Regions from separate parts of the Amycolatopsis sp. TRM77291 genome, predicted to be linked through region 1. Evidence: riboswitches for the same ligand, from Rfam matches in the RefSeq annotation. Region 1 holds a riboswitch; the other holds the start of a gene.
What was found. A riboswitch is a leader RNA that binds a small molecule or an ion and turns the genes downstream of it on or off. The one in region 1 is predicted to bind glycine.
Positions count from the first base shown of each region.

Region 2: linked by a shared signal. The riboswitch ahead of gcvP (aminomethyl-transferring glycine dehydrogenase) and the one ahead of gcvP (aminomethyl-transferring glycine dehydrogenase) in region 1 are both predicted to bind glycine.

Region 1 is NZ_JBSZHF010000001.1:328,606-333,019, forward strand. It holds gene ACXIZN_RS01500 (aldehyde dehydrogenase family protein) at 1-908, shown strand, start outside; gene ACXIZN_RS01505 (3-oxoacyl-ACP reductase) at 912-1,679, shown strand; gene ACXIZN_RS01510 (hypothetical protein) at 1,917-2,291, shown strand; glycine riboswitch at 2,459-2,552, shown strand; gene gcvP (aminomethyl-transferring glycine dehydrogenase) at 2,698-4,414, shown strand, end outside.
Region 2 is NZ_JBSZHF010000001.1:2,876,790-2,881,203, reverse strand. It holds gene ACXIZN_RS13645 (TetR/AcrR family transcriptional regulator) at 47-661, opposite strand; gene ACXIZN_RS13640 (MerR family transcriptional regulator) at 959-1,540, shown strand; glycine riboswitch at 1,587-1,688, shown strand; gene gcvP (aminomethyl-transferring glycine dehydrogenase) at 1,859-4,414, shown strand, end outside.

The sequences.
Region 1 (4,414 bases):
TCAAACCCGCCGAGCTCACCCCGCTCACTGCGATCCGCCTCGGCGAACTCGCCCGCGAGGCGGGGATCCCCGAGGACGTCTTCCAGGTGCTTCCCGGCAAGGGATCGGTGGTGGGGCAGCGCTTCGTGGACCACCCGGCGGTGCGGAAGGTGGTGTTCACCGGCTCCACCGAGGTCGGCAAGCAGATCATGGCGGGCTGCGCCGCGCAGGTGAAGCGGGTGACGCTGGAGCTCGGCGGCAAGAACGCGAACATCGTCTTCGCCGACGCCGACCTGGACAAGGCCGCGGCCACCGCGCCGTACGGCGTCTTCGACAACGCCGGGCAGGACTGCTGCGCGCGGTCGCTGATCCTGGTGCAGTCGAGCGTGTACGAGAAGTTCATGGAGCTGCTGGAACCGGCGGTGAACGGTGTGGTCGTGGGGGATCCGCGGCTGGAAGTGACCGAGATGGGGCCGCTGATCTCGGCGGGGCACCACGCGAAGGTCTCGTCCTATGTGGACGAATCCGCGCCGGTCGCCTTCCGGGGCAACGCGCCCGTCGGCCCCGGATACTGGTTCGCGCCGACCGTCGTCACCCCACCGGACCTGCGGCATCCGCTGGCGTCCGAGGAGATCTTCGGCCCGGTCGTCGCCGTGGTCCCGTTCGACGGCGAGGCGGACGCGGTGACGATGGCCAACCAGACCGAGTACGGGCTGTCCGGCTCGATCTGGACCCGCGACGTCGGCCGCGCCTTCCGCGTCGCGCGCGGTGTCGAAGCGGGGAACCTGTCGGTCAACTCGCATTCGTCCGTCCGGTACTGGACGCCGTTCGGCGGATTCAAGCAGTCCGGGCTCGGCCGCGAACTCGGTCCCGACGCCGTCGACGCCTTCACCGAGACCAAGAACGTCTTCATCAGCACGGAGGAATAGGAAATGGTTCAGCGTTTCGAGGGCCGGGTCGCGGTCATCACCGGCGGCAGCAGCGGCATCGGCCTCGCCACCGCGCGGCGGCTGGCGAGCGAAGGCGCGAAGGTCGTCATCGGCGACATCTCCGCCGAGGCGGGCAAGGCCGCGGCCGACGAGGTCGGCGGGCTGTTCGTGCAGGCCGACGTCACCGACGCCGAGCAGGTCGAGGCTCTGTTCCAGACCACTGTGGACACTTTCGGCTCGGTCGACGTCGCGTTCAACAACGCCGGCATCTCCCCGCCCGAGGACGACTCGATCCTCACCACGGGCATCGACGCGTGGGAGAAGGTCCAGAAGGTCAACCTGACGTCGGTGTACCTGTGCTGCAAGGCGGTGCTGCCGCATATGCAGCGGCAGGGCAAGGGCTCCATCATCAACACGGCGTCGTTCGTCGCGGTGATGGGCGCGGCGACGTCGCAGATCTCCTACACCGCGTCGAAGGGCGGGGTACTGGCGATGAGCCGGGAGCTGGGCGTGCAGTTCGCGCGGGAGAACATCCGGGTGAACGCGCTGTGCCCGGGTCCGGTGAACACGCCGCTGCTGAAGGAACTGTTCGCGAAGGACCCAGAGCGGGCGGCGCGGCGGCTGGTGCACGTGCCGGTCGGGCGGTTCGCGGAGCCGGAGGAGATCGCGGCGGCCGTCGCGTTCCTGGCGAGCGACGACGCCTCGTTCATCACGGCTTCGCAGTTCCTGGTGGACGGCGGTATCTCGGGCGCCTACGTCACCCCGCTCTGATCGCCCGCGTTTAGTCCTCTGAATGCGGTGCTCCCCGGCTGCTCTGTCCGTGAAGGCCTCCTTCCCTACTCTCAAGGTAGGGAAGGAGGCCTTCACGGACTCGGAGCCTGCCCCGGCGCGTTTAGTCCTCTAAATGCGCGGCGTCACTCGTCCCGGTGGCTGGGATGGCGGGCCGCTGACCTGCGCTGTAGTCCTGACAACGCGTAGCCAGCATCCAGGACCACCAGGAGGCCCAGCATGACCCGGCAGATGAGCACCGCCATGCGTGACTGCATCGACCTGTGCAACGAGTGCCACGCCAGGTGCGAAGAGATGATGACGCGCTGCATGGAGGTGGGCGGCGCGAAGCTCGGCATGATGATGGTGACCTGCGCGGACATGTCCCGCATGTGCGCCGACATGATGATGCGCTGCTCCGCCATGGTCGCCGACCTCGAGATGATGCGCATGTGCGCGAAGATGTGCGGCCTCGCCTCCCAGATGATGCGCATGTGCGCCGACGAGTGCGCCAAGACCGGTGACGCCGAGCTCGCCGACGCGGCCGACATGATGACGCGGTGCGCCGAACTCTGCGGCACCATCACCGCCGAGATGATGATGGAGAACGCGTAACTCGCGTGCTCAGAGCCGTCACTCGCGTGATTGAAGGCGTAACTCACGAGTTACGCCTCCGATCACGCGAGTTACGGCTCCAAGCACGCAAGTGACGTGCTCGGCTGGAAGTAGACGCGCGCTGAACACGCCAGGTACGGTGTGCGCACAACTTCAGACAGGGCCGTCGAGCTGGAGCGGGAGAGCCCCCACGAACGTGGTGGGGCACCGAAGGAGCAAACTCCCCGGAATCTCTCAGGTACCCACTACCGCTTCACGCGAGGCCACTCTGGAAAGCAGGCGCGCAAGTGCGTCTCACCCAAGGTGAAAGCCACCCCGTTCACGGGTGGTGAAACTCTCAGGTGCCATGACAGAGGGGGAGTTCCCAGCGCACCGGTCTATCCGGCGCCTGACCCAAGGAGCTCCCTTGACCAGTACGTCCTTCGACGACCGGCACATCGGCCCCTCGGAGTCCGAGCAGGCCAAGATGCTCGCCGAGGTCGGCTACGGCAGTCTCGATGCCCTGGTGCAGGCCGCCGTGCCGTCCGCGATCCGGGTCACTCGCGACCTCGAACTTCCCCCCGCCGCGTCCGAAGAGGACGCCATCGCCGAGCTTCGCGCGCTCGCCGCGCTCAACAAGCCGATGACCCAGATGATCGGCCTCGGCTTCCACGACACGGTCACCCCGGCGGTCATCCGCCGCAACGTGCTGGAGAACCCGGCCTGGTACACGGCGTACACGCCGTATCAGCCGGAGATCTCGCAGGGCCGTCTCGAAGCCCTCCTCAACTTCCAGACCATGGTCTCCGAGCTGGCCGGTCTCGCCACCGCGAACGCCTCCCTGCTCGACGAGTCCACCGCCGTCGCCGAGGCCGTCATGCTGATGCGCCGCGCGTCGAAGGCGAAGTCGAACAAGGTCGTCCTCGACGCCGAGTGCCTGCCGCAGACCATCGCCGTCGTCCGCACCCGCGCCGAGGCGATGGGCGTCGAGGTCGAGGTCCGTGACCTGCTCACCGGCCTGCCGGAGGAGTTCTTCGGTGTCGTCGTCCAGTACCCGGGCGCTTCCGGTGTGCTGCGCGGCGCGGGCTTCTACTCCGCCATCTCCGAGACCGCGAAGGCCGCCGGCGCGCTGTACACCGTCGCCGCCGACCTGCTCGCCCTCACGCTGATCACCGCGCCGGGTGAGTTCGGCGCCGACATCGCCGCCGGTTCCACCCAGCGCTTCGGCGTCCCGCTCGGTTACGGCGGCCCGCACGCCGGGTACATGGCCGTCCGCGCCGGGCTCGAGCGCTCGCTGCCGGGCCGCCTGGTCGGGGTCTCGGTCGACGCCGACGGCAACCCCGCGTACCGCCTGGCCCTGCAGACGCGTGAGCAGCACATCCGCCGCGAGAAGGCGACCTCCAACATCTGCACCGCGCAGGTCCTGCCCGCCGTGCTCGCCGCGATGTACGCGGTCTACCACGGTCCGGACGGCCTCAAGCGCATCGCGACCCGCGTCCACGGGCTCGCCGCCGGCCTGGCGGACGCCCTCCGCACGGCAGGCGTGGAGGTCGTCCACGAGGGCTTCTTCGACACCGTCCTCGCCCGCATGCCCGGGCAGGCCGAAGCGGTCGTCGCGGTCGCGCGCGAGAACGGGATCAACCTCGGCCCGGTCGACGCCGACCACGTCCGCGTCGCCGTCGACGAGGTCACCACGCCCGCGATCATCGCCAAGGTGCTCAACGCGTTCGGTATCGACACCCCCGCCGCCGACGCCAGCGCGCTGCCCGCCGGCCTCGGCCGCGAGAGCGACTACCTGACCCACGAGGTCTTCCACTCCCACCGCTCCGAGACCGCGATGCTGCGCTACCTGCGCAGCCTGTCCGACCTGGACTACGCGCTCGACCGCGGCATGATCCCGCTCGGCTCCTGCACGATGAAGCTCAACGCCACCACCGAGATGGAGCCGATCAGCTGGCGCGAGTTCGCGGGCATCCACCCGTTCGCCCCCGCCGACCAGGCCGAGGGCTACCACACCCTGGTCGAGCAGCTGTCGAGCTGGCTGGCCGAGGTCACCGGCTACGACAAGGTGTCGCTGCAGCCGAACGCGGGCAGCCAGGGCGAGCTCGCCGGCCTGCTCGCGATCCGCGCGTACCACCACGCGA
Region 2 (4,414 bases), 2.5 Mb from region 1:
GGGTAGGCAAGGAGGCCCTCACGGACTTCCGCAGGACGGCCGTGGCTCAGGTGGCGGTCGCCTTGACGAACAGGTCCGCCAGCTCGCGCCCGTAGCGCTCCAGGTCCAGCTTCGGATCCGCCGCGAACTTCGCCGCGACACCGTCGATGGCCTGCGCGATCGACAACGCCATCACATCCGGCGCGAACTCGCCGAAGGCACCTTCCTGCTGTCCCTGCCGCAGCTGACGTTCGAGCCGGCCGGTCCGGAACTCTTCGACCAGCGGCGCCGACATGAACCAGCCCTCGGCGTCCGAGCCGCTCGAACCCATCTCGACCATCACCCGCACCAGTTCCGGGTACGAGCCCAGGAACGCGATCTCCGATTCGATGTAGCCGCGCAGCAGCCCGGCCCGGTCGGTCGTGCCCTGGATCCGCTCCTCGAGGAACTTGTCCTTCATCCCGGTCGCGGTGGTGACCACGGCCTGCATCAGGCCCGCCTTGTTGGTGAAGTGGTACGAGATGATCCGGGTGCTGGACAGCCCGGCCCGTTCCTTGATCTTCGCGAACGACGTCTTGTGGTAGCCGAGGTCGGAGATCGTCGCGATCGTCGCCCCGATGATCTGGGCCCGCCTGGCCGCCTCGGTGACCGACAGCCCCAGCTCCGCCTGGACCTCTTGCATGGCGCTCTGCGTGGAGGGAGTTACTTGCATGAATAAAAAATAACACGGCTGAGTAAAAGTGGCAACGGTGCAGCCGAACGGGGGACTGTGCTCGACAAGCCTCAAGAAGAGCTTGAGGTGGACCGCGCGTCGCGTTGACCGGTTTGCCGGACGCGCTTACCGTCAATGGAGGTGAATCGCCAAGGTGTGATTCGGATGTCTGGGGCATTCGTCTTGACGAGGAACTCCGGTGCGGGCTCACGTGGGTCCGCGCGGCTTTGTTCGCCGGCCGCCAGGTCGGGCGAGGGGAGGCATGGCGTGGTCGAGGCTGGTAGCCCTCAAGAGCCGCTCGTTCCGGTCGCTGACGGCGAGCAGGGCGAGCTGTTCCCCGACTCTTCCCTCCCGGACGAACTCGTCGGTTACCGCGGTCCCGCCGCCTGCCAGATCGCCGGGATCACCTACCGGCAGCTCGACTACTGGGCCCGCACGAAGCTGGTCGCGCCGAGCATCCGCACGGCGCACGGCTCCGGTTCGCAGCGGCTCTACTCGTTCAAGGACATCCTCGTCCTGAAGGTCGTCAAGCGGCTGCTGGACACCGGAGTCTCCCTGCAGAACATCCGCGTCGCCGTCGACCACCTGCGCCTGCGCGGCGTCCGCGACCTCGCCAAGGTCACCCTGTTCTCCGACGGCACCACCGTCTACGAGTGCACGTCGCCCGAAGAGATCGTCGATTTACTCCAGGGCGGGCAGGGTGTCTTCGGGATCGCGGTCAGCGGGGCGATGCAGGAGATCAGCGGCACCATCCACGAGTTCCCGGCCGAGCGGGCCGACGGCGGAGTGATCGAAACGGTCACACCGGACGAGCTCACGCAGCGCCGCAACGCCCGTCGCACCGGCTGATCATGAGGCCGCGGACGCGGCAGGGTAGGCTCACTTCCGCGGTCGACGAATCCGCGCGGGAGAGACCGAGCCGATAACCGTTGAGCTCGGCGCCGAAGGAGCAAGTCCTCCCCGGAACCTCTCAGGCACCCTGGACCGCGCGGAAGAGACGCCTCTGGAAAGTGGTTCGCCAGGTCACAGCCTGGCGGCCCCGCCGACGGTGCAAGCCCGGCTCAACACTCGGGCGAAACTCTCAGGCGCCCCCTCGGGGGTACGGACAGAGTGGGGAGGGCCAGGACAATCGTCCCGGCCCCACCCCCGCGTCTTGGGAGGTCCCCGATGGAGCCCGTTTCACTGGCCGCTCTCGAATCCGGAACCCCCTTCGCGGACCGGCACATCGGTCCCGGCACCGAAGAGCTCGCGCGCATCCTCGACGTCGTCGGGGTCGCCTCCTTGGACGAACTCGCCGAGCGGGCCGTGCCCGCGTCGCTGCGGGAGTCCGCGGCGCCGCCGGAGCTGCCGCCGCCCGCCACCGAGACCGGCGCGCTCGCTGAGCTCCGCGCGCTGGCCGCGCGCAACCGGCCGATGGTCCAGATGATCGGCCTCGGCTACCACGACACCGTGACCCCGCCGGTGATCCGCCGGAACGTGCTGGAGAGCCCGGCCTGGTACACCGCGTACACGCCGTATCAGCCGGAGATCTCGCAAGGCCGCCTCGAAGCGCTGCTGAACTTCCAGACCATGGTCTCCGACCTGACCGGCCTGCCGATCGCCAACGCCTCCATGCTCGACGAGGCGACCGCCGCGGCGGAGGCGATGACACTGGTCCGCCGGGCTGGCAAGGCGAAGTCGAACCGGTTCGTGGTCGACGAGGACACCCTTCCGCAGACGATCGAGGTCCTGCGCACCCGCGCCGAGCCGCTCGGTATCGAGCTGGTGACCGCGGATCTGTCCCAGGGCATCACCGGGCTCGGGCTCGGCGGGGACTTCTTCGGCGTGCTGCTGTCGTATCCGGGCGCGTCGGGAGCCGTCCGCGAATGGGACCACACCATCGCCGAGGCCAAGACACTGGGCGCGGCGGTGGTGATGGCCGCGGATCCGCTGGCGCTGACCCTGTTGCGGCCGCCCGGTGAGCTCGGCGCCGACGTCGCGATCGGGTCGACGCAGCGCTTCGGCGTCCCGATGGGCTTCGGCGGGCCGCACGCGGCGTACCTCGCCGTCCGGCAGGGGCTCGAACGGCAATTGCCCGGACGGCTGGTCGGGGTGTCGAAGGACGCCGACGGCGCGCCCGCGTACCGGCTCGCGCTCCAGACCCGCGAGCAGCACATCCGCCGCGAGAAGGCGACGAGCAACATCTGCACCGCCCAGGTGCTGCTGGCGGTGATCGCGTCGATGTACGCGGTGTACCACGGTCCCGAAGGCCTGCGCGCCATCGCGAACCGCGCGCACCGGATGGCCACCGTACTCGCGGCGGGGCTCGCCGAGAGCGGTGTGGACGTCGTGCACTGCGAGTTCTTCGACACCGTGACGGTCTCCGTTCCGGGGCGTGCGGCGGGGATCGTCGGCACGGCCAGGGAACTCGGGGTCAACCTGCGGCTCGTGGACTCCGACCACGTGGCCGTCGCCTGTGACGAGACGACGACCCGTGAGCATCTTTCCCTGGTGTGGAAGGCCTTCGGGGTCGCGGTGTCCGATGTGGACTCGCTCGACGCGGACACCGCGGACGGCTTCCCGCCGGATCTGCGGCGCACCAGCGACTACTTGACGCATCCGGTCTTCCACGCGCATCGCTCGGAGACGGCGCTGCTCCGGTACCTGAGGTCGTTGTCCGACAAGGACGTCGCGCTCGACCGGAGCATGATCCCGCTCGGCTCCTGCACGATGAAGCTGAACGCCACGGCCGAGATGGAGCCGATCACCTGGCCCGAGTTCGCCGGGCTGCACCCGTTCGCGCCCGCCGAGGACGCTGCGGGGCTGCTCACCGTGGTCAAGGATCTGGAGCGGTGGCTCGCCGGCATCACCGGCTACGACGCGGTCTCCCTGCAGCCGAACGCCGGCAGCCAGGGCGAGTTCGCCGGGCTGCTGGCGATCCGCGCGTACCACCGCGAACGCGGGAACGCGGCACGAGACGTCTGCCTGATCCCGTCCAGTGCGCACGGGACGAACGCGGCCAGCGCGGTGATGGCCGGGATGCGCGTGGTCGTCGTGAAGTGCGACGACGAGGGCAACATCGACCTCGGCCATCTCAGGTCCACTGTGGACGAGCACGCTGACGACCTCGCCGCGATCATGATCACCTACCCGTCGACGCACGGCGTCTACGAGGACACCGTCCGCGAGGTCTGCGCGCTGGTGCACGAGGCGGGCGGCCAGGTGTACGTCGACGGCGCGAACCTGAACGCGCTGATCGGGGTGGCGCAGTACGGGAAGTTCGGCGCCGACGTCTCGCATTTGAACCTGCACAAGACCTTCTGCATCCCGCACGGTGGCGGCGGGCCGGGGATCGGCCCGATCGGCGTCCGCGCGCATCTGGCGCCGTACCTGCCGAATCACCCGCTGCAGCCGGACGCCGGCCCGGCCACCGGCGTGGGCCCGATCAGCGCCGCGCCGTGGGGGAGCGCGTCGATCCTGCCGATCTCCTGGGCCTACGTCCGGATGATGGGCGCCGACGGCCTGCGCCGGGCGACGCTGACCGCGGTCGCGAACGCCAACTACGTCGCGAAACGTCTCGCCGCGTACTACCCGGTCCTGTACTCCGGGCACGAGGGCCTCGTGGCGCACGAGTGCATCCTCGACCTCCGCGCGCTCACCAAACGCACCGGCGTCACCGTCGACGACGTGGCCAAGCGCCTGGCCGACTACGGGCTCCACGCGCCGACGATGTCGTTCCCGGTC